Regions from separate parts of the Massilia timonae genome, predicted to be linked through region 3. Evidence: predicted binding sites of a transcription regulator. Region 3 holds the regulator's gene; each other region holds the start of a gene.
What was found. The regulator sigma-54, encoded in region 3, starts transcription at its own class of promoters, with help from an activator protein. The targets are predictions, from matches to a motif close to TGGCANGNAANCTGCTTT.

Region 1 (10,513 bases), 4.0 Mb from region 3:
GCCGACGTCGCGCGCTGGAAGGCGACCGCGCAACGGGTGACGATCCTGCGCGACAAATGGGGCATTCCGCACATCTATGGCGGCACCGACGCCGACACCGTGTTCGGCATGCTGTACGCCCAGGCCGAGGACGACTTCAACCGCATCGAGCTCAACTACATCAATGCGATGGGGCGCCTGGCCGAGGTCGAGGGCGAGAAGGAAATCTGGCGCGACCTGCGCATGAAGATGTACATCCAGCCGGCCGACATGCAGGCCAAGTACGCCGCCAGCCCGGTGTGGCTGAAGAACCTGATGAATGCCTTCGCCGATGGCCTGAACTATTACCTGCACACCCATCCCGAAGTCAAACCGAAGCTGCTGACCCGCTTCGAGCCGTGGATGGCCCTGACGTTCAGTGAAGGCAGCATCGGCGGCGACATCGAGTCGATCGACCTCAAGGAACTGGAACGTTTCTATGGCAAGCGTCCGGTGCTCGCCAGCGTCGGCGTCGACAAGGGCTTCGATCCCGAGCCGCGCGGTTCGAATGGCTTCGCCATCGCCCCCAGGCGCTCGGCCAACGGCCATGCGCTGTTGATGATCAACCCGCACACCTCGTTCTATTTCCGTCCCGAGGTGCACATGGTCAGCGACGAAGGGCTCAACGCGTATGGCGCCGTGACCTGGGGCCAGTTCTTCGTCTACCAGGGCTTCAACGACAAGCTGGGCTGGATGCACACGTCGGGCGGCGGCGACGTGATCGACGAATACCTCGAGACCGTGGTCGAGCGCGATGGCGAGTTCTTCTATAAATACGGCAAGCACGAAGGCCGGATGCGCACCACGCAGATCAACCTGCCGTACAAGACGCCGAACGGCGGCATGGCCAGCCGCACCGTCACCGCCTATTTCACCCATCACGGCCCGGTCGTGCGCCAAGAAGGCAATAAGTGGGTGTCGGTCAAGATGATGGACGACCCGCTCAATGCGCTGACCCAGTCCTATACCCGCACCAAGGCGCGCGACTACAACGCCTTCTACAAGGCGATGGAGCTGCGCACCAATTCCTCGAACAACACGGTGTATGCCGATGCGCAGGGCAATATTGCCTACTTCCACGGCAATTTCATTCCGAAGCGTGACCCGCGCTTCGACTGGACCAAGCCGGTCGACGGCAGCAATCCGGCCACCGAGTGGCAGGGCCTGCACGAGATCAAGGAAACGATCACCCTGCTGAACCCGGCCAGCGGCTACATCTCCAACACCAACAACTGGCCGTGTAATGCGGCCGGCGCCGGCAGCAGCCCTCAATGCGCCAGCTACCCGGCCTATATGTGGTCGCTGCCCGAGAATGCCCGTGGCCGCAACGCCGATCGCGTGTTCAAGGAGGCGAAACGGCTCGACGTCGATGGGCTGATCGCGGCGTCCTACGACACGCGCCTGGCCGCGTTCGAGCCATTGGTGCCGGCCGTGGTGGCCGATTACGAAGCGCTGCACGAAAGCGATGCGCGCAAGGCCGCGCTGCTCGAGCAGATCGCCGTGCTGCGCGACTGGAACCTGCGTTACGCGATCGATTCGGTGCCGACTTCGCTCGCGGTCTATTGGGGGCAAGAGATGGTGGCGGAGCATGGCGCGCGTGCGCGTGCCGAAAGCATTCCGGCGGTAGACTATATCGCTACTCGCCTGAGCCCGGCCGATCGTCTCGATGCGCTGGTGCGCGCCTCGAACAGGCTGCAGGCCGACTTCGGCAACTGGCGCACGCCGTGGGGCGAGATCAACCGCTTCCAGCGCATCAGCGGCGACGTCGACCAGCAGTACGACGACAGCAAGCCCAGCATCCCGGTGGCTTTCGCCTCGGCCAACTGGGGTTCGCTGGCGTCGTTCGGCATGTCGGCCAAGCAGAAGACCAAACGCATCTATGGCGATCGCGGCAACAGCTTCGTTGCGGCGGTCGAGTTCGGCCCGCGCATCAAGGCCAAGAGCATCCTGGCCGGCGGCCAGAGCGGCGATCCGCGCTCGCCGCACTTCAATGACCAGGCGGCGATGTATGCGCGCGGCGCGTTCAAGGACGTGCTGTTCTACAAGGAAGACATCGAGCGCAACCTGGAGCGCAAATACCATCCCGGGCAGTAAGGCCTGCCGCCGCAGGCATTGCGCCCGCTACTGAAAGGACTGCGTGGAACTGAGCGAAAAACAGAAAATGTTGGCTGGCATGCCGTATCACGCCAGCGATCCCGAGCTGCGCGCCGAGCAGAACGCTACGGCCGCCTGGCTGGCGCGCTACAACGCGGCGCTGGGCGAGCCGGCCAGCTGGCAGGCGCTGCTGGGCGAGCGCATTGCGCGCGCGGGGCAGGGCACGACCGTGCGACCGCCCTTCCACTGCGACTACGGCTGGCACGTCACCCTCGGCGCGCGCGTCTTCGTCAACTTCGACTGCGTGTTCCTCGACGTGGCGCCGATCACGATCGGCGACGATTGCCGCATCGGCCCGGGCGTGCACATCTATACGGCCGACCATCCGCGCGACCCGGCCCTGCGCCGCGCCGGCTTCGAATCCGGCCGCCCGGTCACCATCGGCCGCAACGTCTGGATCGGCGGCGGCGCCATCATCCTGCCCGGTGTGACGATCGGCGACGATGCGATCGTCGGCGCCGGCAGCGTGGTGACCCATGACGTGGCGCCCGGCGCCCATGTCGCGGGCAATCCAGCGCAGCCGATATCTGGCTGATCGCGGCCCTGTCCGGCGCTGAATGGCTGGCGGCGCCTGTTTCCCGCTTGCTATAATCGCAGCTTCGCATCAAAAGCACAGCAAGGCAGGACAGGGCAGTGGCCAAACTCTATTTCAGATACTCGGCGATGAACGCCGGCAAATCGACTGCCCTGTTGCAGGTCGCCCATAACTACGAGGAGCAGGGCCAGCAGGTCAAGCTCTACACGGCGGCGATCGACAACCGCTATGGCGTCGGCCTGATCACTTCGCGCCTGGGCGCGCAGCGTAATGCCGAGGTGTTCGATAGCGACACTAATTTCCTTGAACAAGTGTCTGGCGTGGCTTGCCTGCTGGTCGATGAATCGCAATTTCTCTCCAGCGCACAGGTCAGCCAGCTGCACCAGCTGGCCCAGGTGCGCGGCGTGCCCGTCATCTGCTACGGGCTGCGCAGCGATTTCCGCGGCGAACCGTTCCCCGGTTCGGCCTACCTGCTGGCGCTGGCCGACGATATCGAGGAAATCAAGAATATCTGCACCTGCGGCAAGAAGGCGACCATGAATATCCGCGTCGACGACCAGGGCCGCCGCATCCGCGAAGGCGAACAGGTCAGCATCGGCGGCAACGAGAGCTACCGCCAGGCCTGCGGGCGTTGCTTCTACTCGGCCTGAGCCGGCCATGGCGTTCGCTTGCGGCGCCTGGCTTCCGGCCGCCGCCTGCGCCGCGGCCGGGCCCGCGCTCGACATCCTTGTTTACCTGATCCCGTCGGCCGCGCTGGCCGTGCTGCTGTGGATCGCCTCCAGCGCCCACCCCGCCTTCTTCGTCTTCACCGCCGCCGGCACGCTGTGCCATGAGCTCGCCCATTTCTCGGTGGGCTTGCTGACCAATGCCGAGCCGGTCGGGATGAGCGTCTTCCCGCGCCGGATCAAACGACCCAAAGGTGGCCATAACTGGGAACTCGGCTCGGTCACCTTTGCCAACCTGCGCTGGTACAACGCCGCCCCGGCCGCGCTGGCGCCGCTGCTGGTGCTGCTGGTGCCGCTCGGCGTGGCATGGTGGCGCACGCGTGGGGGGCTGGCCTTCGAGCCGGTCGACCTGGCCATCATGTTCTTCCTCGCGCCCCAGTTCCTGTCATTCTGGCCATCCCCGGTCGACTGGAAGCTGGCGGCCCGTTCCTGGCCCTGGGCGCCACTGCTGGCGCTGGTCCTGGCATGCTGGTATTTCAAGGATGCCGCCCTGGGGCTTATCAAGGCGTAAATACTTGGCGAAAAATCGCTTACGGCAGACTTAATTTCCGGCGATTCCGGCGCTTCAAGCGGGACAAGCCGCCTCTGGCACGTGGTTCTATCCTGTAGAATGGACCGCAAAGCGCGGTATGGCTGGCTTATCGATATTGGTCATGTCGCAATCCGCAGGAATCCCGTACGGAGAAACGCAGAATGAAGAAGCACGTGCTCATCGCCGCCATGGCATTTGCCATGTCCGCCCATGTGGTGACCGCACAGCCCGAGAAATCGGCTGCCATCGCAACGCCCGCGGCGCCTGCCAAGCCGGCGGACTCCAAGAAAGCCGCCCCGGCCCCGTCCTCGCTCGAGATGAAGCCGATCGCCGCCCAGACCCAGGCCGCCCTGTGGGCCTCGCGCGTGCTGGGGCGCTACCACTACAGCCCGGTGCCGCTGGATGACGCGATGTCGGTCAAGATCTTCGACAGCTACTTCGATGGGCTCGATGGCGAGAAGCTGTACTTCGTGCAGGCCGACCTGGATCACTTCGCCGCGCTGCGCACCCAGATGGACGACGCGATCAACAACGAAGACCTGACCGCGCCGTTCGCCATCTACAACCTGTACCAGAAGCGCTTCGCCGAACGCATGGCCTATGCGCGCGGCCTGCTCAAGACCAAGTTCGACTTCACCTCCGACGAGACCATGGAGCTCGACCGCGAGAAGGCGGCCTGGGCCAAGAACGAGGACGAGATCCGCGACCTGTGGCGCAAGCGCGTCAAGAACGACTGGCTGCGCCTCAAACTGGCGGGCAAGGACGACAAATCGATCCGCGAGACGCTCGATAAGCGCTACGACAACTACGTCAACCGCATCCGCAAGCTGAACAACGAGGACGTGTTCCAGATGTTCATGAACGCGTACGCCACCGCGATCGAGCCGCACACCAACTACCTCGGTCCGCGCTCGGCCGACAACTTCGACATCGCGATGCGCCTGTCGCTGGAAGGCATCGGCTGCGTGCTGCAGTCGCGCGACGACTACACCATCATCCGCGAGATCGTGCCGGGCAGCCCGGCCGACAAGTCCGGCAAGCTGAAGGTCGGCGACCGCATCGTCGGCGTGGCCCAGGGCGACAAGCCGTTCGTCGACGTGCTGGGCTGGCGCCTGGACGACGTGGTGGCGCTGGTGCGCGGCGAGAAGGGCTCGACCGTGCGCCTGGACGTGATCCCGGGCGACGGCGGCGTCGACGCCAAGCACGTGACCGTCGCGATGGTGCGCAACAAGATCAGCATGGAAGAGCAGGCCGCCAAGAAGTCGATCATCAAGGTCAAGGAAAACGGCGTCGAGCGCCGCATCGGCGTGATCTCCCTGCCGACCTTCTACCAGGATTTCGAAGCGCGCCGCAAGGGCGACCGCGATTTCCGCAGCGCGACCCGCGACGTCGAGCGCATCCTGACCGAACTCAAGAAAGAGAAGGTCGACAACGTCCTGATCGACTTGCGCAACAACGGCGGCGGCTCGCTGACCGAGGCGGTCGAACTGACCGGCCTGTTCATCGACAAGGGCCCGGTCGTCATGCAGCGCACCGCCGAAGGCCGGGTCGAGGTCGAGAGCGACACCAAGCCGGGCCTGGCCTGGGACGGTCCGATGGGCGTGCTGATCAACCGCGGTTCGGCCTCGGCGTCCGAGATCTTCGCGGCGGCGATCCAGGATTATGGCCGCGGCCTCGTGATCGGCGAGCCGAGCTTCGGCAAGGGCACGGTCCAGACCCTGATCGACCTCGACCGCTTTGCGCCGAACGAGAAGATGCGCTACGGCGAGCTGAAGATGACCATTGCCCAGTTCTTCCGCATTAATGGCGGCACTACCCAGTTGCGCGGCGTGACGCCGGACATCAAGCTCCCGGTGCTGACCGATATGGACACCTTTGGCGAATCGTCCTACGACAATGCGTTGCCGTGGGTGGCGATCAAGCCGGCGCAGTACATGCCGCTGGGCGACCTCAAGGAACTCGTCGCACCGCTGCAGAAGCGCCATGAGGAGCGCATCGCCAACGACAAGGACTTCCAGTTCCTGCAGGAAGACATCAACGAGGTGCTGAAGCTGCGCAAGGAAAACGTCATCTCGCTGAACGAGACCGTGCGCCGCAAGGAGCGTGACGCCCAGGACGCCCGCTCGAAACTGCGCGAAGCACGCCTGGCGGGCGTCTCGGTGAACCAGGACGAGCCGGCCAGCGGTCCGGGCAGCGCCGAGAAGCGCGCCGAAGGCCCGGATCCGACCAAGCCCAAGAAATCGGTGGTCGCCGTGCGCGGCACCCCGCGCCAGGACGATGGCCTGCAAGGCGACGAGCGCGATCTCCAGGCCGAGCTGGCGGCCGAGAAAGCGGCCAAGGATGCCAAGGACGTGTTGCTGCAAGAGGCGGCGAACATCCTGGCGGACGAGGTCGGCATGCTGAAGACCGATACCCGGATGGCGTCGCGCGTGATGCCGTATATGACGGTGGTTCAAAGCAAGTAAGCACGCAGCACCGCGGCGAGAGGCCGCACCGGGAAAGGCCGCACCGTGACAGGTGCGGCCTTTTTTTATCGGCGTTCACAGCAATGGGTCCCGCTGCGTTTCTTGCTGGAATATCTAGCAAAGTTATCAGGCCGCGACCAGCCGCGGCACGGCTCTCTCGAAAGTCCATGTTCTTTAGGCAAGCTGAAGCGTAAAACATGAATGCTGTAAATAGCTGAAAGATGGCATGAAATGACCAGTACTCAACAGTAAGATCGTATGCACGATTTGCGGTGGGTCAAAACTTAAGTTTTTTTGGTTTGTGATACGATAACTCTGTAGTTGTAAAAATAATAATCCTTACTTATCTTAGGAGTTATCTTCATGTCAACACGTCACCTCGTTGTTGCTGCCCTCCTGGCGTGCGCCGGCGCAGCCCAGGCAGAAGTCGTTTCCACGACAGGCTTCCAAAATGGCTGGACCGCCGGTAACGGCACCAGCGTGATCGGTTCGGGTGTGCTCGGTAGCGACGTCAGCCTGGTCGGCGGCGTCGCGCACGGCACTACCGACAGCCTGATCGGCAAGGCCAGCGCCAGCCTGTCGTCTGCCGACGCACAGAAACTCTTCGTCCAGCAGGGCATCGACGCCTCCTACGTGCTGAGCGCCGGTAATGGCCTGCTCGCAGCCCGTTATGGCAACTCGGTGTCGGTCATCAACGACGGCGACGGCGTGAAGATCGTGCCTGGCCAGAATGCAGGTGGCGGCATCGCGGCGCCTGCCGCGCCAGTCGCCGGCGGTGGTAGTGCCGGCGGCGGCGCCGCGATCGGCGGTGGCGGTGGCGCCGCGGTTGGCGGTGGCGGTGCGACATCGGGCGGCGGCAGCGCGGCGCCAGGCGGCAGCAGCGGCAGCCCGGCCGTGCCGGATTCGGGCAGCGACAGCGGTGGCGGCAACGTGACCGTGCCGGCGCCGGATGCCGATCCGATCTTCACCCTGCCAGTCCAGGACCAGGTCGGCGCATTGCCGGATCAGGTCAACGCCGTGCCGGAACCAGGCACCATCGCGCTGATGCTGGCTGGCCTGATGGGCGCCGGCGCGTTCTCGCGTCGCCGCAACGCCAAGCAGTAATCGCCTTCGGGCTGGGCCCGGCGTCCAGCCCGATCGACCGCGCCGACCATGCTTGGCGGCGCGGCCGTTTCAGGTACAATCCTTGTGAACGATCGTGCTATTCATGACGACAACAACAAGGAGACGACGTGGACCTGTACTACTCCGACGAGGACCTGGCCTTTCGCGACCAGGTCCGCGCCTTTCTCGCTTCCCATCTTCCCCCTGAACTCCAGCACAAGGTTCGCCAGCACCTGCGCCTGAGCCGCGACGACTACGTCCGCTGGCACCGCATCCTGGCCGCACAGGGCTGGGCCGCGCCCGGCTGGCCGGTCGAATACGGCGGTCCGGGCTGGACACCGCTGCAGCGCCACATCTTCGAAGAGGAATGCGCGCTTGCCGGCACGCCGCAGGTGCTGCCGTTCGGCGTCAATATGGTGGCGCCCGTGATCATGGCCTTCGGCAGCCAGCAGCAGAAGGACTATTACCTGCCGCGCATCCTGTCGTGCAAGGACTGGTGGTGCCAGGGCTATTCCGAACCCGGCGCCGGCTCCGACCTGGCCGCGCTCAAGACGGGCGCCGTCCGTCAGCAGGACAGTGCGGGCGAGCACTACATCGTCAACGGCCAGAAGACCTGGACCACCCTGGCCCAGCACGCCGACATGATCTTTTGCCTGGTGCGCACCGATCCCGGCGTGCGCAAGCAGGAGGGCATTTCCTTCCTCCTGATCGACATGCGCAGTCCCGGCGTCACCGTGCGCCCGATCGCGATGCTCGACGAAGACCACGAAGTCAACGAAGTCTTCTTCGACAACGTCAAGGTGCCGGTCGCCAACCTGGTGGGCCAGGAAAACCGCGGCTGGACTTATGCCAAATACCTGCTCGGGCACGAGCGCACCGGCATCGCCGCCGTCGGCCGCTCCAAGCGCGAGCTGGCCTTCGTCAAGCGCCTGGCGCTGCGCGAACGCAAGCGCGGACGGGCGCTGCTGGACGATCCCCTGTTCGGCGCGAAAGTGGCGGCGCTCGAGATCGAATTGATGGCGCTCGAGATGACGGTGCTGCGCGTGCTGGCCAGGGGCGAGGCTGCGCCCGGTCCCGAAGCGTCGATGCTGAAGGTCAAAGGCACCGAGATCCAGCAGGCCCTCACCGAGCTGATGGTCGAAGCGGCCGGTCCGCTGGCGCTGCCCTTCGATCTGGCCTACCTGTCCGGCGCGAGCGAACACGCCATCGCGGGCGACGACGATGCGGCTCCGCTGGCGGGCTACTACTTCAATTACCGCAAGACGTCGATCTACGGCGGGTCGAACGAAATCCAACGCAACATCATCTCCCAGATGATCCTGGGACTGTGAGGACGGCATGCATTTCGAACTGAACGGGGAACAGCAGCAGCTGGCCGATGCGATCCGGCGCTGGATCGGCCGCGACTACGGCTTCGAGGCGCGGCGCGCGATCGTCCATTCCGAGCCGGGCGTCTCGCCAGACGCCTGGGCCACGATGGTCGAACTGGGCCTGACGGCGCTGCCGGTGCCCGAGGAACACGGCGGTTTCGGCGGCGACGCCCTCGCCATGTTCGGCGTGATGCAGGAACTCGGCCGTGGGCTGGTGGTCGAACCGTATGTGGCGACGGTGCTCGGCGTTGAATTCCTGCGCCAGGGTGGCGGGCACGGTGCGCTGCTCGAACGGGTCGCCGCCGGCAACGTCAAGCTCGCCTGCGCGCTGGGCGAACAACGATCGCGCCACGACGCCTTCGAGATCGCCACGCGGGTCGAGGCCGTCGACGGCGGCTACCGCCTGCATGGCGAGAAGCGGGTGGTGCTGCATGGCGCCGAAGCCGATGCCCTGATCGTATCGGCCCGCAGCGCGCAGGGCGCGTTGGGCTCGCGGAGCTCGGGGAGCACAGCCGATGTGGGCAGTGTGGGCAGTGGGGGCGATGAGCAGGGCATGGATGGCGTGAGCCTGTTCGTGGTGCCGCGCGACAGCGCCGGGCTGCGCGTCACCGGTTACCGCACGCTCGATGGCTTGCGTGCGGCTAACGTCGTGCTCGACGGCGTGGCGGTCGGGCCAGACGCCGTGATCGGGGCCGTGGAAGAGGGCGGCGCCATTCTGGATGCGGCGCTCGATTACGGCGCCGGCCTGCTGTGCGCCGAGGCGCTGGGGGCGATGCAGGCCCTGTTCGACACGACGCTCGAGTACCTCAAGACGCGCCAGCAGTTCGGCGCGCCGATCGGTAAGTTCCAGGCGCTGCAGCACCGGATGGCCGATATGGCGATCCACCTCGAGCAGGCGCGGTCGATGGCCTTGCTGGCGGCGCTGGCACTGGCGCGTTCGGGTAGCGGGGCCGATGCCAATGTCAGTCGCGATGCCGCCGCAAACATCGAGACACGCCGGCGCGTGGTGTCGGCCGCCAAGTACCGCGTGGGCCTGGCCGCGCGCTTCATCGGCCAGGGCGCCATCCAGCTGCACGGCGGCATGGGCGTGACCGACGAGCTGCCGGCCTCGCATTACTTCAAGCGCCTGTCGACGATCGAACTGACGCTGGGCGATATGGACCACCACCTGGAGCGCTTCATCGCGCAGCCGGGATTCCGGGAGGCCGCATGACGGCAGGACCAGACAAGGGAGCGGGCATGGCGGTCAACGCGCGCGCGCACGTCCAGGCCGATGCGCCGGCCGGCAAGCGCTGGTATTTCGAAGATTTTTATCCCGGCCAGGAAATCGACCTGGGCGAGCGCAGCGTCACCGAAGCCGAGATCCTGGCCTTCGCAAGCGCGTTCGACCCGCAGTCCTTCCACGTCGACACCGGGGCGGCGCAAGCGTCGCCGTACGGCGGCCTGATCGCCAGCGGCTGGCACACCTGCAGCATGATGATGCGCATGGTGGTCGACGGCCTCCTGAGCGCGGCCGACGGCATGGGTTCGCCCGGCCTCGATGGCGTGCGCTGGCTGCAGCCGGTGCGCGCCGGCGACACGCTGCGCGTGCGCTATCTCACGCGCCAGGT
Region 2 (10,513 bases), 4.6 Mb from region 3:
AGAGCAACGCTTATGATCAAACTGTCTCCGTCCCGCCTCGCCTGCCTCGTCCTGGCCCTGTGGATGCCGCTGCATGCCGCGGCCGGCCCGTTCGATGACGACGAAGCGCGCAAGGCCATCCTGGACCTGCGCACCAAGGTCGACAACATCACGCGCGACCTGACCGCGCGCATCGACGGCAAGTCGGACAAGACGGTCCAGATCGAGATGCTGAACCAGCACGAGCAGACCATGCGCGAGATCGCCCGCCTGCGGGGCCAGATCGAAGTGCTGCAGAACGAATTGTCGAAGGCCCAGGAAAGCCAGAAGCAGTTGTACGCCGACCTCGACGCGCGCATGAAGCGCTTCGAGCCGCGCCAGGAAGTCATCGACGGCCAGACCGCCGAAGTGATGCCGACCGAGAAGACCGCCTACGAGGCCGCCACCGCGCTGTTCCAGTCGGGCGATTACAAGGGGGCCTCGGTCGCGCTGCAGGAATTCGTCAAGCAGTATCCGCAATCGGCGTATGCGTCGAACGCGCAGTACTGGCTGGGCAACACCTATTACGCACTGGGCGACTACAAGAAGGCCATCGCGGCCCAGCAGGTCGTGACCACCACCTACGCCGACAGCGCCAAGGTGCCGGACGCCATGCTGAACATCGCCAGCAGCTACGCCCTGCTGAAGGACAACAAGAACGCGAAGAAGTCGCTGCAGACGCTGGTGTCCAAGTATCCGGACTCGAGCGCGGCGCAGACGGCGCGGGATCGGTTGGCTTCGCTGAAGTAAGCAGGGGCTTCAAGCGCGGCTTGATCGGGCTCGGCAATTGACAGGTTCATGACCTGGCCCTATAATCTTGCTTCTTCGGGTCGTTAGCTCAGTTGGTAGAGCAGCGGACTTTTAATCCGTTGGTCGCGTGTTCGAGCCACGCACGGCCTACCAGAGATTCAGCAGAAACGCCAGCCTTCGGGCTGGCGTTTTTTGTTTTTCGTATATCCAACATATTCCCAAGCTCGTCGCTCAGTGCTGAACAGCAGAAGAATTGACGTTCCTACAAAGTAGGATGAATTGCGCAAAGACAATGACAATCTTATACCGCGCGCACCGCAGAGATGAAGTGCATGAAACCCAAGGAATTCTAGTCAACCCATATCTACAGATGGCCAGACGCCCTAGAGATTCTTCTCGAGAACTCCATGAATTGGCTGACGAGTGGTTTGAACAGCAATTTCGCCTGCGTTTTCGAAGCCGGACCCTATTTTGCAGCGGCAGTCGTGCCGAGGCTGAAACTTACTGCGACGAAGGTCATGTACTGATATCAATCGAGCCCCTCGGCGATTACGAGTTCTGCTACTCTCCCGAATGCATCGATATGTATCGACACTTCAAAAGAATTGGCAGCCATCCTTGGCAGCGAACTCAAGTGTGGAACGAATTGACCTCCTTGCAATATCAACGGTTCAACAACAAAGAATGGAATCACGCAGCAGCTAGTGGCTGTGAGATTATGGTATATGCACGGGAATTTAAGTATCGAAGAGAGTAGTGATCAATTTTAAAGCATAGGGGCTCATAGTTAAATAAATAAAGACACATGCGCGGATATTAAACATCTTTTAGCTTATTCCCTGATGGCAATATTGATTACCTCCGTTGCAAAATCATATTTCTTTCAGTCATAAAACGCCAAAACAGGCAAATATCTTCAAAAATAAAAATGGAAATCGGGATGACTTCCTTACGAAATCCAGCTGATTTAATAAATCGCGCTTTGGCAGATGCTCGACCTGCACCGAAAATTGACCTTTCAGCGTTCCTACAAAAAATCGGGCTTTTTGAGATACACGGCTACACATATAATCAGGTTCTCGCCGGAGGCGGCACGAATCTTACCGCCTTATACTCCAAGGATGGGGAAAACGTAGTCGCAAAGATTTTCTTTACAGGTCCGACCGGTGCGGGTGACGCACGTTGCGATCGTGAGCTGAAGATGCTATGCATGGCACATTCCATAGAGAGTGCGCTTGAAATTAAAGTAGTCCCGCGAGTGATCAGCGAATTTTCTTCCTCTGACGGCATGATAGTCGGCTTCTTAATGGAGCACATCAAAGGAAAACCGCTGACAGATATAATTACCAGCATCACTCCTGGCGACTTTGATGAGTCGATCACAACATTTACTAGGGTTGGCTGGGCCCGCCATAATGCCTTTCGAGCGTCTATCTCTCACAAAGACCTGCATCCAGGAAATATTATCTTTGAGATGGAAAATACTGAGTGGGAGCAATGGATTAAAAACCCTGAGAATGAATATGATGCACGTGTAAGAATATTAGACTTAGGATCCGCTGTAATGCCGCTGCAGTTTTCGTACTCCGACGGTTTTGATGAAAGCTGGTACCAAGACTTAATTCGTTACTTCGATGGCGCGTTCACTTGCGTAGCTCCAGAGTTTTTTAGAAAAGATTTTCTCAGATCGCTACAAGGCACGCAGAGCTTCGATTGCTGGGCTCTTGGACACATCCTATATAAAATATATACCGGCCAGACCCTTAACCTCGCCAATTCAGTCGGAGACTATTGTGATCTAATTTACAGCAATAAACTAGAGCGCGAATTAAGAATTCAGATCGATAGTCACGTTCAAGAACCGCGTATGCACTTCCTAATTAGTTCAATGTTAGTGCCGGATCACAACAAACGAGTTGGCTTGTTCTCAGCAATCGAGTACGCAAATCTGTTGCGCAAGAAGAATACAAAGGTACTGAACCTACGAGGCCATGATTTATATCGCTTCGTTTATCTCGAATGCTCTGATCTCGAACATAATTTACCTCCGCATGCACGTAGCAATAGCCCTTACTAACAATTCTCGCAGCGTAAAATAGACCTGTGGTCGATCAGATGTCCTGTCGTCGGCCAAGCCTTACGGTCTATGCCTGAGGGACTGATATCAGGTTGCGATCAGCCAGTGTCCAGGTGCGGCTTAACTCCAGCCAATTTATTATTTTCTTATCTATATTTCATCTCTCTAGGACGCCCGCATAATGACTTATGAAGATTTTCTTGATGAAGTAACGACCCTCCTCACCGAGATCTACAACCTCGACGATGAGGCCGCGATCAAACTGGTGGTCGACGCTCAAGCCAGCGATTACTTCATTACCCACGACGACAAGGAAGAACTGCGCACGGTCGCCCAGGCCAAGCGCGACGCCGTGACGCTGTACGAAGCCAAGCAGAACCGCAACCAGACGCAGCGTAAGCAGCAGCAGCGCCAGGTGCAGAAAAAGAAAGCCCCTTAGCCCGCCCTAAGCTGGAGGAGCGCCTATGACGATGGACTTCGCCGAACGCATGACCGTCGATGGCACCTTCTATTTGATCGGCACCTTTGTGATCGAGCGGTATCGCAAGTCACTGCCATCACCGCCCCGCTTCAAGCCTCGGCCCGACTGCTCAAACGGCTATTACAGCACTTGGGAGATTCGGGAATGCGGCAACGAGCGCATCTTGTTCCCGACCAGATCCACCCGCAAATCGGTCTATCCCTGCTCTTCCCGGACACCGCGTTACCACTGGCCGCTACCTGGTTCAGCGGCATCATCCGCCGCTGGCACGGCGAGGGCCGCTGAACCGGCTACCCGCCTCGGGAGATCTACCCGGACGAGATCTATGTCGAGATCGCTGCCGGCAAGGTCGTGCGCGAATGGCTGCTAGACCTGCGCGGTTCCGGGCCAGACAGAGAAAGAATGGCGCCAGTCGGTACCATGCTTCCTGTGGAAGTTCTATCCGCGACCGGCGCCTGGCTAGCTACGCCGCCTCCGCCGCCGGATGCGCCTGCTTCCGATACAAAAACTCCAGCACCGCCTTGCGATGCTCGGTATAGCGCGCATCCTGCGCCAGCGCGACCCGATCGCGCGGCCGCTCCAGCCCCACCTCGACGATCTCGCCGATGGTTGCCGCCGGCCCATTGGTCAGCATCACGATCCGATCCGACAGCAGCACCGCCTCATCCACATCGTGCGTCACCATCACCACGGTCGACTTGGTGGCCGCCACGATCTTGAGCAACTCATCCTGCAAATGTGCCCGCGTGAGCGCATCGAGCGCGCCGAACGGTTCATCCATCAACAACACCTTCGGCTCCATCGCCAGCGCCCGCGCGATGCCGACCCGCTGCTTCATGCCGCCCGAGATCTCGTGCGGCCGTTTGCCCTCCGCGCTCGACAGCCCCACCAGCGCCAGCGCATCCAGCGTCCGTTCGCGCAGCTGGGCGCGGGTCTCACCGGCGCCAAACACCCGCTCGACCCCGAGATGAATGTTCTCGTAACACGTCAACCACGGCAGCAGCGAATGATTCTGGAACACCACCGCCCGCTCCGGCGACGGTCCTGCGATCTCGCGATTGGCACACAACAGCACGCCCGCCGTCGGTTTCAACAAGCCGGCAATCAGGTTCAGCAAGGTCGACTTGCCGCAGCCCGAGTGCCCGATCAGCGTGATGAACTCCCCCTTGCGCACCGCCAGGTCAATCCCCTGCAACGCCTGGAACACGCCCTTCTTCGTATGAAACGCCATCTCCACGCCGGTGATGTCGATGAACCTGGTTTGAAGGTCTTCCATGATCGCGCTCCTTAATCAGTTAGCCACTTGTTCGTGCGTCAGCGCCCGCGCCAGCGCCACCAGCGCCTGTTCGAGCAGCAGCCCCACCACGCCGATGACGACGATGGCGATGATGATGTTCGCCACGTTCAGGTTGTTCCACTCGTCCCACACCCAGAAGCCGATGCCCACGCCGCCGGTCAGCATCTCGGCCGCCACGATCACCAGCCACGCGGTGCCGATGGCCAGGCGCACGCCGGTCAGGATGTAGGGCAGCGCCGACGGCAGCAGGATCTTGGTCAGGATCTTCCACTCCGACAGGTTCAGCACGCGCGCCACGTTCATGTAATCCTGCGGCACGCGCTGCACGCCGACCGCCGTGTTGATGATCATCGGCCAGATCGAGCAGATGAAGATCGACCAGATCGCCGCCGGGTCGGCCGACTTGAATACCAGCAGGCCGATCGGCAGCCAGGCCAGCGGCGACACGGGTTTCAACAGGCTGATGATCGGACCGAACATGCCGCTCACGAAACGAACCCGCCCGATGATGAAACCCAGCGGAATGCCCACCAGCGCCGCCAATCCAAAACCCACCGCCACGCGCTTGAGCGAGGCCAGCACATTCCAGCCAATGCCCTGGTCGTTCGGGCTGTTGTGATAGAACGGATCGGCAAACAGCTTGAGCGCCTCCTGCAAGGTCGCGAAAGGTGACGGGAAGGTCTCGTTGCGGGTTGCGATCAGCTGCCACACCAGCACCACGAAGGCGATGCCCACCAGCGGCGGCAGGACCGCCTTCACCGCCCTGGCGAACGGTTGCGCGCCGCGCACGATGGGCGCCGGCTTGCGCGCGGCAGGCGCGGGACTGGCGACAGGCGCCTCCGCCGCAAGCGGCAACGTCACGACGGTCGCGCCGCCACCGGCCGGCGCATGGTGTTCGGATTTCAGGATAGCGTTCATGGCATTCCCCTATTCAAACAAGATGAAAATCAGACCCTGACCTTGAACGAAGCGGCATAGGCTTTCGGGTCCTTGCCGTCCCAGACGCTGCCGTCCATCAGCTTCGAGCTGCGCATCGGGCTGGATGGCACCGGCGCCTTGGCAAGGGTCGCCGCGTCCTTGTACAGCGCGATCTGGTTGACCGCGCTGGCCACGGCCAGGTAGTCGGGGTCCTGCTTGAGCAGGCCCCAGCGGCGATGCTGGGTCATGAACCACATGCCGTCCGACAGATACGGGAAGTTGACCGCGCCGTCGTTGTAGAACTTCATGTAGTTCTGGTCGTCCCAGGTCTTGCCCAGGCCGTTCTGGTAGCGGCCCAGGATGCGCTGGTCGATCGCGTCCTTGCTGGTGTTGACGTACGATTTGGCGGCGATGACCTCGGCCATCTTGTTCTTGTTGGCCATCGAGGCGTCGATCCAGCGGCTGGCCTCGATGATCGCGGCCATCATGGCGCGGCAGGTATTCGGGTGCTTCTTCGCGAACTCCAGCGTCGAGCCCAGCACCTTTTCCGGGTGGTCGCGCCAGATGTCCTGGGTCGTGATGGCGGTGATGCCGATGCCGTCCATGATGGCGCGGTGCCCCCAGGGTTCGCCCACGCAGAAGCCGTCCATGTTCCCGACCCGCATATTGGCCACCATCTGCGGCGGCGGCACCGTGATCACCTTGGCTTCCTTCATCGGGTTGATGCCGTTGGCCGCCAGCCAGTAATACAGCCACATCGCATGGGTGCCGGTCGGGAAGGTCTGGGCGAAGGTGAAGTCGCGTTTTTCGGCGCGCATCAGCCTGGCCAGCGACTGGCCGTCGACCGCGCCCTTGTTCGCCAGCTGCTTGGAGAGCGTGATCGCCTGGCCGTTGTTGTTCAGGCCCATCAGCACCGCCATGTCCTTGCGCTGCCCTCCGATGCCCATCTGGACGCCATACAGCAAGCCGTACAGCACGTGCGCCGCGTCCAGGTCGCCATTGGCCAGCTTGTCGCGCACGCCGGCCCACGACGCTTCCTTGCTCAGCACGAATTTCACGCCGTACTTCTTGTCGAAGCCCAGCACTGACGCCATGACCACCGAGGCGCAATCGGTCAGTGGAATGAAGCCGATCCTGATCTCGGTCTTTTCGGGCTTGTCCGAACCCGCCGCCCACACGCCGCCTGTTGCCAGCCCCATCAAGCTTCCTCCCGCTACCAGACCTGCGCCATGAATGACTTTCCTGCGCGTGACATCGACTTCGCCGACGCCCGTCGTCGCTACGCTCTTCGCTTCAAGCTTCTGATTTTTCATCGCAATCCCAATGTGGTCAGGCAAAAAAAAAGACGCGTACCGACATGAACGCATTCATGTTCCGGTAGACGTCATTGTCTTGTGGGTGCTGCCTTCGTTGGCGGCACACGCAGCGCTCCGTTGCGCTGATGCTGATTACGCAATCTTCATGCCAGGAAGCGCGCAGAGGGACGCGCCCAAAACTGCACCGCCAGCGCACCGTACGATGGCGAGAATGGCGCACTGCGATTGCGCATCGCATCATTTTGGACGAGCTGTTGCGTCCGCTCAGCGAAGCTGCAAATACACCCTTCAACTCGCTGGCACGGCATGCTAGGATGGACTGTTTCTATAAGAAAACACCAGTTGTCAATCGTGCGGCCCTTGTCTATACGTGGCATGCATGTAAAATAAATAACGTCCCGAACGGAGCCCGACTTGAAGGTCTTGCTCCCGTCCCGGGTCCCGAATTCGACGCTTTGTACTGGCATCCGCATGTCACGCATTCACTGTCCGCCCTACCCCAGCCCGCGTTATCCCAACGACGTGGCGGTGCGGCCCAGTTGCCACAGTTGCCAGACAGCCCTTCTTCCTGCCCAGCGCGCCCCGCGCGCCTGAACGGCACACCATCTTCGTATTACGCCCGGCTCACGCCGGCCATTCATCATCTACTTGCCAGTCTTCATTCGAGACGGCGCTGGAGTCAACCATGAACACCGAACATACCGAACGCCACCATTCTTCCATCCATGCCGCGACCGCGGTCGACCGCAGCAACCCACAGGCGCCGAAACGCGGCATCGCCAAGGACATCGTCTCCAACGGCCGCCGCCTGCGCACCCGCATCGGCGTCATCGCCGCCGCCTGCATCGGCCTGACCGCGCTGCTGATCGCCTTCGAGTAAGCCTCGATTGGTGCGACCCGGTTGTCGGCTCGATGTCCGCTGGGCTATACTGCCCCGCATCAACGTCAATCGGGATCGCATGCAGTTCCAGGCCGCCAGCTTTCAGCAGATGAGCGCACCCCTGCGCCGGGTGCTGGCCTGCCTGTGCGCGCTGATCCTTGCACTGCAACTCGTGGGCGCCTCGTTCCACGACCATGACCTGTCCGAACAGCTGTCCGACTGCGTCAGCTGCCAGCTCGCTTCCCATTCCACGGCCGACCTTCCCGCGGCATCGCCACAACTGCTGGCGATCTTCCTCGTCATCGCCTACGTCCTCGCACGCCTGCCGCGCCCCGCGCCGGTCGTCCTGCGCCGCTACCTGATTCCTTCCCGCCAGGCGCCTCCGCGCCACTGATCCGCCTCCAGTACCCGTGCAGGCCGGCCCGCGCCGGCTTGCGGGCGCGCATGCGCTTTCGCGCACTGCGTGCATCCCGCGCGCGCCGCCGCCGGCTTTCACGCCGCGACGCGCGTGTCGCCTGTCGCTCCCGCTTCACCACAAAGGACCACGATGACCATGAATACCCCTGCCCTGGAGGCGAACGGCGTGACCGTCGCCTACCAGTCCGCGCCCGTGCTGCGCGACCTGTCCCTGCGCGTCGCGCGCGGCGAGATCTATGCCCTCCTGGGCGGCAACGGCGCCGGCAAGTCGACCACCATGAACACCTTCCTCGGCTTCACGGCGCCCCGCTCCGGCAGCGTGCGCGTGTGCGGCGTCGACGTCGCCGCCGACCCGCTGGCCGCGCGCGGCCAACTGGCCTATGTGCCCGAGAACGTGGCCTTGTACGAGCATCTGGACGCCCGCGAGAACATCGAATACTTCCTGCGCCTGGCCGGCAGCAGTTGGAGCGACGCCGGCATCGACGCGGCCCTGGACGCCGTGCGCCTGGACGCCTCGGCCTGGAAACGCCGCCTGGGCGGCTATTCGAAAGGCATGCGCCAGAAGGTCGCGATCGCGCTGGCCGTGGCGCGCCAGGTGCCGGTGCTGCTGCTGGACGAACCCACCACCGGCCTCGATCCGCAGGCCACCAGCGAGTTCAACGCCCTGCTGCAGGGCCTGCGCGGGCGCGGCAGCGCGATCTTCATGATCACCCACGACCTGCTGGGGGCGGCCGAGGTGGCCGACCGCATCGGCTTCCTGGAGCGCGGCCACATCAGCCATGAAGTCGCGGCCGGCGGGGACGAACGCTATGACGTGCGCGACCTGTACCGGCGCTATGCCGGAACGACGCAGGCAAAGGAACCGGCATGAGCGCCACCATCAGGCAAGCGCTGCCCGCCATCGCCCGCAGCGAATGGCGCGCCATGCTGCGCAACCGGGTGGCGGTGGCCGCCGGCATCCTCATGCTGGCGCTGACCCTGGCCGCGATCCTGGTCAGCCACGAACGCGTGCAAGCCGTCGACGCCGAGCGCGCGCGCTTTCAAGGCACGGCCGACGCACAGTGGCACAACCAGCCGGATCGTCATCCGCACCGCGTGGTGCACTACGGGCACTACGTGTTCCGTCCGCTGAGTCCCCTCGCCTTCTTCGACTTCGGCGTCGATCCGTTCACCGGCAACACGCTGTTCCTCGAAGGCCACCGCCAGAACAGCGCCAACTTCAGCGATGCGGGCCAGTCCTCGGTGCTGCTGCGCTTCGGCCAGCTCACCCCGGCCTTCGTGCTGCAGGTGCTGACGCCCCTGCTGATCGTGTTCCTGGCCTTCGGCAGCGTCGCGCGCGAGCGCGAGCGCGGCCAGCTGCGCCTGCAGATCGTGCAGGGCATCCCCGGCGCGACCCTGTTGCTCGGCAAGCTGGCCGCGCATGCCGGCGTGGCGCTGCTGCTCGGCGCTCCCGCCTTCATCGCGCTTGCCGCGATCGCGCTGCTGCATCCGGCGGCGGCGCCGCAGGCGCTGACGATGCTGCTCGGGTACGCGCTCTACCTGCTGCTGTGGGTGGCGGCGGCGGTGCTGGTGTCGGCGACGCTGCCGCGCGCGCGCGACGCGCTGCTGGCCCTGGTGGCCGGCTGGATCGTCACCGCAATCCTGCTGCCGCGCGTGATGCCCGACTTCGCCGCCGGCGACGTCGGCCGGCCGAGCCGCATCGAAACCGAAGTCGCGATCCACGAGCGGCTGGCCGCGATCGGCGACAGCCACAATCCCGACGACCCCTATTTCAACGCCTTCCACGCGCGCACCCTGGAGAAATACGGCGTGCAGCGGGTCGAAGACCTGCCGGTGAACTACGGCGGCCTGTTGATGGCCGAAGGCGAACGCCTGACGAGCGAACTGTTCGACGAATTCATGCGCGCCGACTTCGCGCGCCAACGCGAAGAGAACGCGATCGTGCATTCGGCCAGCCTGTTCAGCCCCGTGATCGCGCTGCGGCGCATGTCGACCGCACTGGCCGGCACCAACCTCGACAGCCACGCGCGCTTCCTGGGCGAGGGAGAAAAATACCGCTACGCCTTCGTCCAGGCGCTCAACGGCCTGCACGCCAACGTCGTCTCGCCGCAGGGCGCGGGCGACGAACGCATCGACAAGCACCACTGGGACGACACGCCGCGCTTCGGCTATCCGCCCGCGCCCTACGCCGAGGTGGCGGCGCGCCATGCCTGGCCGGCCTTCGCCCTGCTGGGCGGCTGGTTGCTGGCCCTGCTGGGCGCCGCTTATCCCATCGCGAAACGCCTGGAAAGGAAGGCCAAATGAAAACGCTGACATTTGAACTGCGCCAGGTCGCGCATTCGCGACTGGCCGTCGGCGC
Region 3 (10,513 bases):
CCCGGAGCGGTCCTCGACCGCGATCGCCTGCGGCTTCCAGGCGGCGAGCCGGTCGTTCAGCGGGGCCAGGCTCGACGTCTGGAAGGTCTTGGGCAGGTGCGCCAGGTGGGGCGAGCCGAGCACCATGATCTCGTTGACCGGCCCCGTCGCGGGGCCCTTGAGCCGGCTCGGATCGAAGGCCGGCTGGTAATCCTGCGCGGCGGCGGCGCAGGACAAGGTCATCGAGATCAGCAAGGCACGCAGGCGCATCGGGTTTCCTTTCAGGTCATGAAGACCCGATGTTCACACCTCACCGATATGGTGTCACGCAAAAATGGATATGCACGCAGCGGATTATGCGAGATGCCTGAGCGGATGCGCATGCTCCGGCCACACCGGGTCGAAGAAGCGCGCCACCATGTCGGGCGTCACCTGATCGAGCGAAGGCGGATTCCAGCGCGGCGCATTGTCCTTGTCGATGACGAGCGCGCGCACGCCTTCCAGCACTTCGCCATGCGCGAAGTTGTGACGCACCAGCGAACGTTCCATGCGCAGGCAGTCGGCCACGGACAGCTGCGCGCCGCGCGCCAGCAGTTCGTGGGTCACGCACATCAATAGGGGCGAGCGCTGGCGCATCGCCGCCAGGGCGCGCTGCGCGAACGGCGTCTCGTCGCCTTCGAGCGAAGCCATGATCGCGGCGACCGACGCGGCGCCGAAATGCGCATCGATCAGCTGGCGCTGGGCCTGCAGTTCGCCGTTGCCCGCCTGCGGCGCGAACGGCGCCGCGAAAGCGCGGATCGCCGCCGGCAGGTCAGCGCCGGGCGTGGACGCGATCAGGGCATGCAGGGCCGGCAGCTCGGCGCCCGGCACGAAGACATCGGCCAGGCCGATATGGAGCGCGTCGGCGGCGCCGATCGTCAGCCCGGTCAGGCCCAGGTAGTTGCCGAGCTGTCCCGGCGCATGCGACAGGAAGTGGCTGCCGCCGACGTCCGGAAACAGGCCGATGTTCACCTCGGGCATGGCCATCTTCGTGCGCTCGGTCACGATGCGCAGGCCGCAATCCGGGCCGCCCTGGGCGATGCCCATGCCGCCGCCCATCACGACGCCATCCATGATGGCGATGTAGGGCTTTGGGTAGAAATGGATCAGGTGGTTGAGCGCGTATTCTTCGGTGAAGAAATCCTCGAGCAGCGCGCTGCCGCCCATCGGCGTCGCATGGCCGACCTCATGGAAGAAGCGGATGTCGCCGCCCGCGCACAAGGCCTTCTCGCTGCTGCTGGTCAGTACGACCGCGTCGACCTGCCCGTCATGCCGCCAGGCGTGCAGCACAGTGGTGAGCGCGCGCACCATCTCGAGCGACAGCGAATTGAGCGCCTTCGGGCGGTCCAGGGTGATGATGCCGGTGCGGTTGGCGACGCGGGTCAGGACGTGGTCGGTCATGGCGTAATCCGTAATGGAGAGACATGCATTTTACCGAACACACGAAACGCGTCATATCGGGGAGCTGGATGCAAAAAGGGCGTCCCCTCAGACGCCCTTAGCTAGTGTGAGCCCTGCGCCTGATCAGGCGACAGCAGCGTCTTCGCCGCCGTTTTCCGGCAGGCGTTTGATCGAGGTACGGCTATGGTCCTTCAGCATTTGCTTGTGTTTCAGGATCTGTCTGTCCAGCTTATCCATCAGCGTGTCGATCGCGGCGTACAGGTCTTGCGCGACGCTTGCCACGTGCAGGGTCTTGCCCGACACCTGGACGTTGATCTCTGCTTTCTGCCTTTTTTCTTTTTCAGTGAGGTTGTCGACGGCCAGGAAGACGTGGGTGTCGATCACCTGGTCGAAATGGCGAATGATGCGCTCGAGCTTATTCTGAACGTATTCACGGATGGCGGGGGTTACTTCGAGATGATGGCCACTGATTGTGAGGTTCATACACACTCCTTTGAAAAGGTTGCACCGTGTGGACCACACCAACGCGACAAGGCACGACGGGTGTGGACGGCGCAGTTACAAGGACTTGCGGAGGCTTACAGGGGGTATCTTGAGGGCTTCACGGTATTTTGCAACCGTCCGGCGCGCGATGACCATGCCTTGTTCCCCGAGCATCTCCGCGATCTTGCTGTCGGACAATGGGTTCCTAGGGTCTTCTGCTCCTGTCAATTGTGCGATGAGCGCACGGATTGCCGTCGAGGATGCTTCGCCTCCCGCCTCGGTGGCAACGTGGCTGCCGAAGAAATACTTCAACTCAAACATGCCGTGCGGGGTCAGCATGTATTTCTGCGTTGTGACACGAGAAATTGTGCTCTCGTGTAGGCCTAGTGTATCAGCTATCTCACGTAAAACAAGGGGCCGCATGGCAACCGCGCCATGGGAGAAAAAGTTGCGCTGGCGCTCGACGATCGCCTCCGCCACGCGCAGGATGGTGTCGAATCGCTGGCGCATATTCTTGATGAGCCACTTCGCTTCCTGCAGCTGCGCGCCCATCTGCGCTTCGCTCTTGCCCTGCTTGAGGAGGCTCGCGTACAGGCTGTTCACGCGCAGGCGCGGCATCACGTCCGGGTTCAGGGTGACCGCCCAGCCGCTCTTGGAACGGCGCACGATCACGTCCGGCACCACGTAGTCCGACACGTTCGAAGCGAACGCCGCGCCCGGATGCGGATTGCATTGGCGCACCACGGCCTGCACCTCGCGCAAGTCTTCGTCGTCGCAGTCGAGCGCTTTTTTCAGCTTGCTGTACTCGCGCTGGGCGAACCAGCTCAGGTAACCCTCGACGATGGTCAGGGCCATGCGCCGCGTCACCAGCGGCACGCCCGGCATGCGCCGGATCTGCAGCGCCAGGCACTCGGCCGCGCTGCGCGCGCCGACGCCCACCGGGTCCATGCTCTGCACCAGCGCCAGCGCGCAGCGTAATTCGTCGATCTCGATCTCGAGTTCTTGGGGCAGCCTGGCGTGAATCTCGTCGAGCGGCTCTTCCAGGTAGCCGTTGTCGTCCAGCGCATCGATCACCAGCTCGGCCAGCGCACGGTCGCGCGCCGACAGGATGGCTTCGCGCACCTGTTCCATCAGGTGTTCGCGCAGCGTGATGGCGCAGGCTTCCAGTTGCGGGCGGCCGTCCTCGTCCTCGCCGCCGCCGGACGATGGCGCGCCGCCGTCGCTCCAGTCGGCATCGACGCGATCGTTGTCGGCGCCGCCCTCGAACCCCTCGCCCTCCTGCGCCGGCGCACCCTCGCCCTCGGCCTGCTGGCCGGGCGCCGGCGGCGCTTCGCCATTGGCGGGCGCATTGTTGATGGCGCCATCGGCCAGCAGGCGCACCGATCGGTCGAGCGGATCGTCGAGCCGCTCGAGCAAGGGGTTATCGCCCAGTATCTGCTCGATCTCCTGGTGCAGCTCTAGCGTCGACAGTTGCAGCAACCGGATCGACTGCTGCAGTTGCGGCGTAAGCGCGAGGTGCTGCGAAGTGCGAAGTTGCAGGGACTGTTTCATCTAGGCGTCGCTCACATGCGGAAGTGTTCACCCAGGTACACGCGGCGCACCGACTCGTCGGCGATGATGTCGTCAGGACGGCCGGAGGCAAGCACCGCGCCCTGGTTGATGATGTAGGCGCGGTCGCAGATGCCGAGCGTCTCGCGCACGTTGTGGTCGGTGATCAAAACACCGATCCGGCGCTCCTTCAGGAAGCGCACGATGCGCTGGATCTCGATCACGGCGATCGGGTCGACGCCGGCGAACGGTTCGTCGAGCAGCACGAAGCGCGGATTGGTCGCCAGCGCGCGCGCGATTTCCACGCGGCGACGCTCGCCGCCCGACAGCGACAGCGCCGGATTCTCGCGCAGCTTCTCGATCTGCAGGTCGGCCAGCAGGGTGTCGAGGCGCTCGTTGATCTGGTCTTTCGACAGCGGCTTGCCGTTGTCCTTCTGCAGCTCGAGCACGGCGCGGATGTTCTCTTCCACCGTCAGCTTGCGGAACACCGAAGCCTCTTGCGGCAGGTAGGACAGGCCCAGTACGGCGCGGCGGTGGATCGGCAGGCTGGTGATGTCGGTGCCGTTGATGTCGATCGAGCCGGCGTCCGACGGCACCAGGCCGACGATCATGTAGAACGACGTCGTCTTGCCGGCGCCGTTCGGGCCCAGCAAGCCGACCACTTCACCGCATTCGACCTGCAGCGACACGTCGCGCACCACCAGGCGCTTGCCATAGCTTTTCTGCAGGCCCTTGACGACCAGGGTGCTGCGATCGCCCAGCTCCATCGGAATCGCCGTCATTGGACGCCTCCGGCGGGTGCGCGCTTGGGCGCCAGGATCAGGGTGCCGCGCCCGCCGCCGGCGACGCTCTTGCCGCTTTCGTCGTTGCGCACCGTGGCCACTTCCTTGCGGTTGTCGTAGGAAATGAAGGGGCCGGTGATCTGGTTGGTCATGCGCGCGCCTTCCAGTTCGCGCACGACGGCGTTGGAATACAGGCGCACCAGTTCCGACCGCTCGTCGTACTCGATGCGCTCGGCCTGGCCGTCGACCCACAGGTCGGGACCGCCGTCACGCTTCTGGCGGAAAGTGGCGACCTTGCCGCCGGCAGCGGTGAGGGTCACGCTCATATAGCCTTCCGGGCTTTCCTTGACCAGGGCGCGGTCGGACTTGAGCACCAGGGTGCCGCGGGTCAGCACCACGTTGCCGGTCAGGATGCGGGTGCCGGTCACCTCGTCGATGTCGAGCGAATCGAAGTTGATGACCGCTTCCTTGAGCGAATCGGCGCGTTCGGCGGCCGCGGTCAGCGACAGCAGGGAAAGGAAGGCGGCGACAAGTAGTTTTTTCATGGTTGGTGGATACGGGTCTCTGGTTGGCACGCGGCGTTTCTGGAGGATCAGCGCTGGCGTGGCGGATAGACGATCTGGCCGCGGCTGGACAGGTGCAGCTGCATGGTCGCATTGTTGGCGACCATGCCGGTGCCCTTGACGCTGGACGCGCCGAGCTGCATGTCGATCGGCAGATCGGTCTTCAGTATTTCTTCGTCCGGCAGCACGGTGAGCGCCTGGGTGCGCACGTGCAGCGATTCACTCTGCGCGGTCTTGGGGCGCTGCAGGTCGACGTCGCCGATCAGCTCGACCCGGTGCTCCTGGTGATGGATCTGCGCGTTCTTCGCGACCACCGTCATCGGCGGGCGGCCCGGCTCGACGCCGCGCAGCACCGGCGCCTCGACGTGCGACACGTCGCCGCGCGGAATATGCTCCAGGCGCTTGCCCGACACCAGGTAGCTCGGCTGGCCGTTCTCGGTCATGCGCACGAAGGAGAAGTTCTCGACGATGTAGTCCGGTTCGTCCGGCGGTCCGCCCAGCTGGGCGTCGATGTCGGACCCCTGCATCAGTTGCAGCAGCCAGAAGCTGCCGAAGGCGAAGAAGGTGCCGATGACGATCATCGCCAGGAGATTCCAGCGGTGGGCGGTGCGCTTGTTGATGACGACGGTAGCCATTTTTAAAGCCTCAGGCGAAGTACGGCGCGAGCGCCTGGTCGTAGGTGCCCTGGGCGCGCATCACGAGGTCGCACACCTCGCGCACCGCGCCGCGCCCGCCGGCGTTTTTCGTGACGTAGTGCGCGCGGTGCTGCACCTCCGGGTGGCCGGACGGCACCGCGACGGCGAAGCCGACGCGCGCGAACAGCGGCAGGTCGATCACGTCGTCGCCGATGTAGCCGCACTGCTCCGCCGTGAAGCCGGTGGCTTCCAACAGCTTGGCGAAACCGATGCGCTTGTCGTGGATGCCCTGGTGGACGTGCGAGATGCCGAGATCGGCCGCGCGCTTGACGACGATCGGCGACAGGCGCGCGCTGATGATCGCGGTCTGGACGCCGGTCTTGTTCAGCAGCTGGATGCCCAGGCCGTCGAGCACGTTGAAGGTCTTGGTGACTTCGCCTTCCGGGCCGTAGGTCAGGCTGCCGTCGGTCAGCACGCCGTCGACGTCGAAGATCATGACCTTGACGCGCGCCGCGCGCTCCATATGGGCCAATGGGGTGATGGCCGGGATAAACGTGTCGCTCATCAGATCACCTTGGCGCGGGTCAGGTCGTGGATGTGCAGCGCGCCGACCAGGCGGTCGTCCTCGTCGACCACCAGCATCTGGTTGATGCGGAATTCCTCCATCACGGCGACGGCGTCGACCGCCAGTTGCTCGGGCCGCACGCGGCGCGGGTTGGCGTGCATCACGTCGCGGATCTGGACGTTCGAGAAGTCGTGCATGCGTTCGATCACGCGGCGCAAGTCGCCGTCGGTGAACACGCCGACCGGACGGCCTTCGGCGTCGACGATGGCGGTCATGCCGAGGCCCTTGCGGGTCACTTCGAGCAGCGCTTCGACCAGCGAGGTTTCGGGGCCCACGCTCGGCACCGCGTCGCCGCTGCGCATCACGTCGCGCACATGGGTCAGCAGGCGGCGGCCCAGCGCGCCGCCCGGATGCGACAGCGCGAAGTCTTGTTCACGAAAACCCCGCGCATCCAGCAGCGCCACGGCCAGCGCATCGCCCATGGCGAGGGTGACGGTGGTGCTGGTGGTCGGCGCCAGGTTGAGCGGGCAGGCTTCCTTGTCCACCGCGATGTTCAGGTGCACGTCGGCCAGCTTGGCCAGGCGCGAGGCTGGTTTACCGGTCATGGCGATCACGCGCGCGCCCAGGCGCTTCACGGCCGGCAGGATGTCGAGGATCTCGGACGATTCGCCCGAGTTGGAAATCGCGATCACCACGTCGTTCCTGGTGACCATGCCCAGGTCGCCGTGCGCGGCCTCGCCCGGGTGCATGAAGAAGGCCGGGGTGCCGGTGGACGCCAGGGTGGCGGCGATCTTGCGGCCGATGTGGCCCGACTTGCCCATCCCGGACACGACCACGCGGCTGTCGCAGCCCAGGATCAGCTGCGCGGCGTTCACGAAGCTGTCGTCGTCGCCCAGGCGCGCCTGCAGGGCGCGGATGGCGTCGGCTTCGATCGACAGCGTTTCGCGACCCAGTTCCAACACGCGCCGGGCCAGGGTCTCGTCAAAACTTTTCGGCATTATTTTTTCATCGGTTACACTCATTTTGGAAGTATAAACGAATTGGGAAAGCAAAAAACTTGCCAGTCGTAACAAACGATAACAAGCGCATGCCGCACCACACCTGGCTAGTGCCATAAGATCAACACTTTTGCTGTTTATCCCAGCATCGCATCAATGCATTCCGGTCTTGAACTCACCCTCCTCCTGCTGGGCTGCGCCGTCCTGGGCGTGGTGCTTTTTCGTAGCCTGCAACTGCCGCCGATGCTCGGCTACCTCGCCGTCGGCGTCCTGATCGGCCCCCACGCCCTGGCCCTGGCCGAGGACAGTCCCACCACCCATGCGCTGGGCGAGTTCGGGGTCGTGTTCCTGATGTTCTCGATCGGCCTGGAGTTCTCGCTTGGCCAACTGCGCTCGATGCGGCGCATCGTGTTCGGGCTGGGCCTGGCCCAGGTGGTGTCGACGATCGTGGCCGTCATGGGGATCGCCCTGCTGGCGGCCTGGCTCCTGCCCGGCATTGCGCTCGGCTGGCAGGCCGCCTTCGCGCTGGGCGGCGCGCTGGCGATGTCTTCGACCGCCATCGTCGTCAAGCTGCTCACCGAACGGCTGGAACTCGAGAGCGAGCATGGGCGGCGCAGCGTCGGCATCCTGCTGTTCCAGGACCTGGCGGTGGTGCCGTTGTTGATCATGATTCCGGCGCTGGCGCGCGATCCGGAAGACCTGGCGATCACGCTCGGGGTGGAAGCGGTCAAGGCGGCGCTGGTGCTGGCCCTGCTGCTGTTCTTCGGCCAGAAGCTGATGGGGCGCTGGTTCACGGTCGTCGCCAAGCGCCGCTCGCAAGAGCTGTTCATGCTCAACCTCCTGCTGGTGACCCTGGGCGCGGCCTGGATCACCGAGCAGGCCGGCCTGTCGCTGGCGCTGGGCGCTTTTGTCGCCGGCATGCTGATCTCGGAGACGCCCTATAAGCATCAGGTGGAAGAGGACATCAAGCCGTTCCGCGACGTGCTGCTCGGGCTGTTCTTCATCACGATCGGCATGCTGCTCGACCTGCGGATGGTGATCGAACACTGGTGGCTGGTGCTGCTCCTGCTGGCGCTGGTGGTGGTGCTCAAGTTCGGCCTGATCGCCCTGCTCGCGCGCGCCTTCGGGGCCTCGCCTGGCACGGCGATGCGCACCGGCCTGGCGCTGGCCCAGGCGGGGGAATTCAGCTTCGTGCTGCTCAATCACGCCTCCGGCTCGAAGCTGGTCGACCCGTTCGTGATGCAGCTGGTGCTGGCCTCGATGGTGCTGTCGATGCTGCTCGCGCCCTTCGTCATCGCGAGCATGGACCGGATCGTGATGAAGCTCGCCGCCAACGAATGGATGACGCAGTCGCTGCAGCTGACCCAGCTCGCCACGCGCACCATGAAGACCCAGAACCACGTGATCATTGCCGGCTTCGGGCGCAACGGCCAGAGCCTGGCCGCCTTGCTCAAGGAAGAGGCGCTGCCCTGGCATGCGCTCGACCTGGACCCGGAGCGGGTGCAGGACGCGCAGGCCGCCGGCGCCACCGTCTCGTACGGCGACGCGACGCGGCGCGAGAGCCTGATGGCGGCCGGCATCGGCCGCGCCAGCGCCCTGGTGATCACCTTCGCCGACACCCGCTTCGCCATGAAGGTGCTGCACCTGGTGCACGAGCTGGCGCCGGCGCTGCCGGTGATCGTGCGCAGCTACGACGACCGCGATACGGAGATGCTCAAGGCAGCCGGCGCCACCGAGGTGGTGCCGGAAGCGCTGGAGAGCAGCCTGATGCTGGCCTCGCATGCGCTGGTGACGCTGGGCGTGCCGCTGCGGCGCGTGGTGCACCGGGTGCAGGCCGCGCGCGACGACCGCTACGCAAGCCTGCGCGGCTACTTCCACGGCGCGAGCGACAGCGGCGCCGATCTCGAGCCGGGGCATGTGCGGCTGCATTCGGTGCGGCTGCATGCGCAGGCGGGCGCCGTGGGCAAGAGCTTGCTGGAGCTGCGCCTGGACGACGTGGCGGCCGAGGTGGCGGCGCTGCGGCGCGGCGGCGCGGATGTCGAGCCTCGGCCCGAGCTGGTGCTGGCCGCGGGCGACGTGGTGGTGTTGCGCGGGGATGGGGAGGCGATCAGCCGGGCCGAGGACCGGTTGTTATGACAACCTAAGCGAAGGTGACGACCTTGTTGCGGCCGCCGGCCTTGGCCTGGTACAGCGCCGCATCGGCCGATGCCACCAGCTCTTGCGCGACGCCTTCGATCGCGTTGTCGCGCGCAGGATCGGACAACTGCGCTGACAACGCGGCAACGCCGATCGACACCGTCACGTCGACCCGCTCGCCCGTGCTCAGGCTTACCGGGTCGGCGGCCACGCTGGCGCGGATGCGCTGCGCGACCATGCTCGCGCTTTCCAGGTCGGCGTCGATCAGCAGCACCACGAATTCTTCTCCGCCGAAGCGCCCGAGCGCGTCCGACATGCGCAGCTCGGCCTTGATGCGCCCGCACACCTCGCGCAACACATCGTCCCCGCCCTGGTGGCCGACGGTGTCGTTGACGCGCTTGAAATGGTCGATGTCGATGTACATGCAGGACAGGCGGTAGCCCTGGCGCCGGGCGCGCGCGATCTCTTCGAGCAGGCGGCGGTCCATGTAGCGGCGGTTGTAGACGCCGGTGAGCGAATCGGTGAGGCCGATGTATTTCAGCATCTCGTTGCTGATCACGTTTTCGAGGCAGATCGCGATGATCGACCCCATGTGCTCGACGAAATCGGTGCCCAGGTTCGGCGTGAAGCGGGTCGGGTCGGTGCTGCCCAAATTGAGGCTGCCGATCAGGCGCGTATTGCGCAGCAGCGGCACCAGGGCCACGCTCTGCAGCCCGGCGGGCGGATGCGGGAACATGGCGCAATGCTGGCCCGGCGCATAGGCGCCCAGGATCGGACGCGGACGGCGCTCGGGCGACATGTCGAAGCCGAGTTCGACCGCATGCTCGCAGAACATCAGGTTGGGGAACCCCTCGAAATCGACGCCCAGGCGGTGCATCACGGTATAGATGTCGGCATCCGGGTCGACCAGCGACAGGGTGACGGTGTCCAGTTCGGAGATCACCGGCAGCGTGCGAAAGATCGTGCCGACCAGCTCCGGAAAGCTGCCGGCGCCCACGATCTGCAGGTCGAAGGCCTGGTGGCGGCACATGATTTCGTGGTTGCGTTCGGCCTGCTCGAGCAGGTACGCCATGCGCGCGCGCAAGGTCTCGTTTTCCGCCATCAGTTCTCGCGTCGACGCGCTCGGCTCATGCATGGAGCATTCCTTTCAGCAATAACCGTAACATTACGCCATCCAATCTTGCTTGGATATGAAAAACCGCTTGTCAATATCGTGCAAGATGCGGGAATAGGCGATTTTGCGACACTGTTGCGGTGTCGCCGGCGTTCGACCTGTCCTGGTGCTTAGAAAGCAAGCTCGGCGTTTAGTTCCTGGCCCACGCGCAAGGTGCGGCCAATGCCGTCCTGGACGATGACGTTCATGCCCATCGTGACGGCGCCGTCC

Region 1: a site for sigma-54 is predicted at 6,652-6,669, ahead of LO55_RS21990 (PEP-CTERM sorting domain-containing protein). Genes of this name have one in related genera too.
Region 2: a site for sigma-54 is predicted at 6,991-7,008, ahead of LO55_RS24360 (CmpA/NrtA family ABC transporter substrate-binding protein). Genes of this name have one in related genera too.

Annotation. Positions count from the first base shown of each region.
Region 1 covers NZ_JRYB01000001.1:5,182,130-5,192,642, reverse strand. The annotation lists gene LO55_RS22015 (penicillin acylase family protein) at 1-2,112, shown strand, start outside; gene LO55_RS22010 (sugar O-acetyltransferase) at 2,180-2,707, shown strand; gene LO55_RS22005 (thymidine kinase) at 2,806-3,357, shown strand; gene LO55_RS22000 (hypothetical protein) at 3,365-3,943, shown strand; gene LO55_RS21995 (carboxy terminal-processing peptidase) at 4,126-6,429, shown strand; gene LO55_RS21990 (PEP-CTERM sorting domain-containing protein) at 6,793-7,533, shown strand; gene LO55_RS21985 (acyl-CoA dehydrogenase family protein) at 7,662-8,864, shown strand; gene LO55_RS21980 (acyl-CoA dehydrogenase family protein) at 8,872-10,116, shown strand; gene LO55_RS21975 (MaoC family dehydratase) at 10,113-10,513, shown strand, end outside.
Region 2 covers NZ_JRYB01000001.1:5,695,341-5,705,853, forward strand. The annotation lists gene ybgF (tol-pal system protein YbgF) at 13-768, shown strand; tRNA gene LO55_RS24340 (tRNA-Lys) at 846-921, shown strand; gene LO55_RS26105 (protein kinase domain-containing protein) at 1,709-2,845, shown strand; gene LO55_RS24345 (hypothetical protein) at 3,027-3,284, shown strand; gene LO55_RS24350 (ABC transporter ATP-binding protein) at 3,790-4,602, opposite strand; gene ntrB (nitrate ABC transporter permease) at 4,618-5,541, opposite strand; gene LO55_RS24360 (CmpA/NrtA family ABC transporter substrate-binding protein) at 5,571-6,740, opposite strand; gene LO55_RS24365 (hypothetical protein) at 7,543-7,737, shown strand; gene LO55_RS24370 (hypothetical protein) at 7,817-8,131, shown strand; gene LO55_RS24375 (ABC transporter ATP-binding protein) at 8,291-9,025, shown strand; gene LO55_RS24380 (DUF3526 domain-containing protein) at 9,022-10,458, shown strand; gene LO55_RS24385 (ABC transporter permease) at 10,455-10,513, shown strand, end outside.
Region 3 covers NZ_JRYB01000001.1:1,139,231-1,149,743, forward strand. The annotation lists gene LO55_RS05020 (DUF5694 domain-containing protein) at 1-249, opposite strand, end outside; gene LO55_RS05025 (enoyl-CoA hydratase/isomerase family protein) at 334-1,419, opposite strand; gene hpf (ribosome hibernation-promoting factor, HPF/YfiA family) at 1,543-1,902, opposite strand; gene LO55_RS05035 (RNA polymerase factor sigma-54) at 1,978-3,453, opposite strand; gene lptB (LPS export ABC transporter ATP-binding protein) at 3,465-4,217, opposite strand; gene lptA (lipopolysaccharide transport periplasmic protein LptA) at 4,229-4,777, opposite strand; gene lptC (LPS export ABC transporter periplasmic protein LptC) at 4,825-5,430, opposite strand; gene LO55_RS05055 (KdsC family phosphatase) at 5,441-5,995, opposite strand; gene LO55_RS05060 (KpsF/GutQ family sugar-phosphate isomerase) at 5,995-6,993, opposite strand; gene LO55_RS05065 (monovalent cation:proton antiporter family protein) at 7,150-9,129, shown strand; gene LO55_RS05070 (GGDEF domain-containing protein) at 9,134-10,264, opposite strand; gene LO55_RS05075 (MOSC domain-containing protein) at 10,414-10,513, opposite strand, start outside.